Regions from separate parts of the uncultured Alteromonas sp. genome, predicted to be linked through region 2. Evidence: riboswitches for the same ligand, from Rfam matches in the RefSeq annotation. Region 2 holds a riboswitch; the other holds the start of a gene.
What was found. Region 2 has a riboswitch for manganese ahead of AAC006_RS20415 (manganese efflux pump MntP family protein). Riboswitches for the same ligand answer to the same signal wherever they lie in the genome.

Region 1: linked by a shared signal. The riboswitch ahead of AAC006_RS12670 (manganese efflux pump MntP family protein) and the one ahead of AAC006_RS20415 (manganese efflux pump MntP family protein) in region 2 are both predicted to bind manganese.

Annotation. Positions count from the first base shown of each region.
Region 1 is NZ_CAXBMP010000015.1:44,080-46,486, forward strand. Features, by position in the region: gene AAC006_RS12665 (DUF305 domain-containing protein) at 1-338, shown strand, start outside; gene AAC006_RS12670 (manganese efflux pump MntP family protein) at 623-1,183, opposite strand; yybP-ykoY riboswitch at 1,191-1,366, opposite strand; gene cyoE (heme o synthase) at 1,595-2,407, opposite strand, start outside.
Region 2 is NZ_CAXBMP010000048.1:854-3,260, reverse strand. Features, by position in the region: gene AAC006_RS20425 (cation transporter) at 1-307, opposite strand, end outside; gene AAC006_RS20420 (Cd(II)/Pb(II)-responsive transcriptional regulator) at 387-809, shown strand; gene AAC006_RS20415 (manganese efflux pump MntP family protein) at 891-1,451, opposite strand; yybP-ykoY riboswitch at 1,459-1,634, opposite strand.

The DNA.
Region 1 (2,407 bases), on a different contig from region 2:
AGAAACTGAACGCGTCTATATTCATTGCTGCAATCGCCTTGTTTGCGGTGTGTTTATACTTAGTTCGGTCACAAGCAACTGTTTCAGATTCAGCGTATATGAAGGCGATGATCCCTCACCATTCAATTGCAATTCTTACTAGTGAACGGGCAAATATAGAGGATACTCGAGTGCGTGAACTCGCTGACAATATCATCTTAGCGCAGCGCAGAGAGATAAAAGAGATGGAGTGGCTTGTTAAGGATATTGAGAGCAACGGAAAAGTTACTTCGGCAGCTGAAGCTGAAAAGCGTTCTGTGCCGAATTTCGAGGCAAAACTAAATCCAGAGGTTAATTAGGCATGCAACGTGACTAACAATGGAGCGGGGAACACTTGCTCCGACCAATAACGACTAACGCAAGTGGGCGTACAATGCTCTATACGCTAACCGGCAGTATTCGTTAATCACTATGAAAGGGGCGAGCATGCTGTCTAGGTCGCCCTTGATTTAGTGAACTATAGATAAAGCTGAGTCTATGAAGAAGACAGTTAGCGATTACAGATATGTGCAACTACGTTAAGTAGCGGCATTGTTATAGTGTCGTATTCTAAAAACTATTGAATTCTAAAGAGTATTGAATTCTAAAGAGTGTGGGTTGCAAAAATCCACATACCCACCGAAATAAGTATGACTCCACCAAATGTCTCGGCTCGTTTGCCTATTAAAGAGCCCATTAAACTACCCAGCATAATACCTATCGTTACCATCAAAAACGTGGCCAAACCAATTAAGCCGGAGGCCGTCATGATATTTACATCAACAAAGGCAAGGCTTGCGCCAACCGCCATTGCGTCTATGCTAGTACCAAACGCAGTCACACATAGCAAAATAAACGACTGCTTTTGCGTTTTACTTTCATCATCAATGGCAGGTTGAAAGCTTTCAAAGACCATATAAACGCCTAAGCCGGTAAGAATAATCAACGCAATCCAATGATCCCACGCTTCTACATAAGAAGAAGCTGCATGTCCTATTATCCAACCTATAACAGGAGTGATTGCTTCTATTAAACCAAATGTAAAGCCGACTTTGATAGCAAAGCTAAAACGAGGATTCTTTATTTTGACACCCTTACCTATAGCGGCAGCAAAAGCATCAGTAGACATAGCAAAGGCAAGTAAAATGAGAGCAAAGATACTCATACTTCAAAACTCCGGTCAGGCAATATTGAGTCCACGATAAAACCACACGCCTGACCTTAGGGCATGGAAATATCGATGGTCTCGCCAACCAAGAGGTGTTTGTACCATGGTCATGTGACCAATTATGTTGACACAAACTTTTCCATGGATAATGGAAACAGGCTACTCCCCAACGAAGTGTAAATAATAATATAAATTTTGGAACCAAAGCAACTTGATTAAGCACAAGATTTGCTTAGTAATATTTAAGTTAGGTGGCGCGTTGCGATTTTCTCAAAAGAATAAGCGTCTACTAGTCACATCAGACGCGTTAAACCCGCTTGATGCGTATACCGTCAGTTTCCCCTTGGTGATCACACGATATGGGGGCCGAGTATTTACTGTAGACACCACCGGTCCCTATATAAATAATCAAAAAATAAACTGTGCCTGAGAGTGATAATCTACCGCCATAGCAATTGATAACGCAGTAATATTGACGATAGAGAACCCGAACACTTGTCGTGCCCAACCTTCAATATTGATATCGCGGCGATATCCTCGCAGTGCCATAATCAACCACCATAAGCTGGTGGAAAATGCGACTGCCAAAAAGCCCACACCCGTATAACCACTAATTGGCAACAGCAGCGTAACCATGGCATATACCGCAATGTATAATACGATGTGTTGCTTAGCTTTTGCGATGCCTTCTGCCACCGGCAATACCGGTATATTGGCAGCTTCATAATCTTTGAAACGGAAGATAGCGATGGCATAAGAATGGGGCATTTGCCATATACTGAACATCACTAGCAAAATCGCGGCGGCGGTGTCGAACTCAACGGTTACTGCACAGTAACCTACCACGGGCGGTACCGCGCCAGATAAGCTACCAACAAGGGTGCCATACACAGAGTTACGCTTCATGTATAAGCTATACACGCCTACGTAAACCACATAACCTAAGGCAGCGAAAAGCACTGCCGTAAGATTGGTGTAAAAAGCCAGTAAAGCGAAACCAGCAACCCCTAGCACTACACCGTGCCAGAAGGCTGCTTTCAACGACATTTCGCCGGTGACAGTCACTCTAGTGCGTGTTCGCTGCATTTTGGTGTCGATGTCGCTGTCTATGCAATTGTTAACTGCACATCCAGAAGCCACCACTAAAGACAAGCCAATCAAGGTCGCTACCATCAAAGGCCAGTCAACATCCCCGCGGGCGGCAAGTAAAAAACCACCTGC
Region 2 (2,407 bases):
TTCCAAAGGTTGCGCGACGCGCTATGTCAACCAAAATTAATAGGCCTAATGCCAATTGAAAATATCCACTTACCTTTGCAGCATTGGCTTTGTGAACAATTGTTTTCCCTACTGCATATATACCAACACCGTAAACGACTGCGTCAGCCAACATATCAAGGGAGTCTGCAATAAGTGCCGTTGAGTCAGCGAGTAACCCTACACTCATTTCAATGATAAACATCACAGCATTGATGCCCAATAGCCAGTAGATAACTGCCTTTTGTTCTTGGTCTTTTATCTCAATTTCGCACCCACAACTACTCATAAAGACACTCGCTTTACTCACCTATGATGCGAGTGTAAACTCTATACTAGGTATAGAGTCAAGCTTTAGGCAAGGTAAAATGAAAATTGGGCTTCTGGCAGCTAAGGCAGGGTTAAGTATTCAGACAATTCGTTTTTATGAGCGTAAATCACTATTGGCTGCACCTGAGCGAACGGCATCGAATTATCGAAGCTACTCTGAAGATGCACTGAAGCAGTTATTATTTATAAAGCAATGTCGTGCATTAGATATGACAATCGAGGAAATTAAATTAGTACTGGAAACCCGAGCAAATCCAGAGAATAGCTGCGAAAACGTTAATACCACAATAGATAAGCATGTTGACGATATCGAACATCGGATAGCTGAATTAAAATCTCTACAAGAAACACTGATTTCAATTCGTACTGCTTGCGATCATGATAAGAAGGTTAAAGAGCGCGGGGTATTGCATCAGTTAGATAGCATTGCAGAGGCGAGGTCTTTTCATAGAGGTAATTAGTCTATATAAAAGTCAGCTTATGCATGTTGATGTATGCAACCACTTCAACTTGAAGTAGTTGCATTATCATATTGTTGAATTCTAAAGAGTGTGGGTTGTAAAAATCCACATACCCACTGAAATAAGTATGACTCCACCAAATGTCTCGGCTCTTTTGCCTATTAAAGAGCCCATTAAACTACCCAGCATAATACCTGTCGTTACCATCAAAAACGTGGCCAAACCAATTAAGCCGGAGGCCGTCATGATATTTACATCAACAAAGGCAAGGCTTGCGCCAACCGCCATTGCGTCTATGCTAGTACCAAACGCAGTCACACATAGCAAAATAAACGACTGCTTTTGCGTTTTACTTTCATCATCAATGGCAGGTTGAAAGCTTTCAAAGACCATATAAACGCCTAAGCCGGTAAGAATAATCAACGCAATCCAATGATCCCACGCTTCTACATAAGAAGAAGCTGCATGTCCTATTATCCAACCTATAACAGGAGTGATTGCTTCTATTAAACCAAATGTAAAGCCGACTTTGATAGCAAAGCTAAAACGAGGATTCTTTATTTTGACACCCTTACCTATAGCGGCAGCAAAAGCATCAGTAGACATAGCAAAGGCAAGTAAAATGAGAGCAAAGATACTCATACTTCAAAACTCCGGTCAGGCAATATTGAGTCCACGATAAAACCACACGCCTGACCTTAGGGCATGGAAATATCGATGGTCTCGCCAACCAAGAGGTGTTTGTACCATGGTCATGTGACCAATTATGTTGACACAAACTTTTCCATGAATAATGGAAACAGGCTACTCCCCAACGAAGTCTTAGATGATAGTATAAATCCGGAAACCAAAGCAACTTGATTTCGCTAAGGATTTGCATAATGTTATTTGAGTTTGGTCTCGCGTTTCTATTTCCTTGTAAGAATGAGAGTCTACTAATAAAATCATGTGCATCAAAATCGCTTGGTAATTAGACCGAGGGGTTTCCCTTTATAATCAAATCACACTAGTACAGCTGAGCTTGTTAAACTCCTTCCTGTTCAACTAAAGATGTCGTAAAGTGCTACTTGGCAAACCCATTTTATTAGATGTTTGTTACATCGAGGAAGCGGCTATAGATCAACAAGGTTGTGCGCGTTGAAACGAGAGAATCTAGAAAAAATATCAAGTATTTATTTACCTGGCTGGTATCCTTCTAGGATTGTCGATCGGAGTGAATTTTTCTGAGCAGTCGCAGATTTTAGAGCGGGTTTTGTGGCTCTTATTAGGCATACTACTGTATACAACTTTTACTCAAATCCCTTTGGGGCACCTCAGATATGCATTCTCTGATATCCGCTTTATCGAATCAGTAGACGTTATTAGTTGAAACATTCAATGCCTCCTCGTCGCTCGTTTCCGACATTAGAATCTTAATGCTTTATCGACCGCTTTACCAAGGAGTCTCTACTAGTCATCAGGGTAACGGGTAACTTTAAATACGGATCAATATGGGCGACATGGTCGGCTTCAGGCATTTCGCAAAATTTGATAACAGTCAGCAGTCAAATTCTTGTTCCAATTAAAGAGGAGCAGTTCTCGGGCAAGCTCCCCGCATT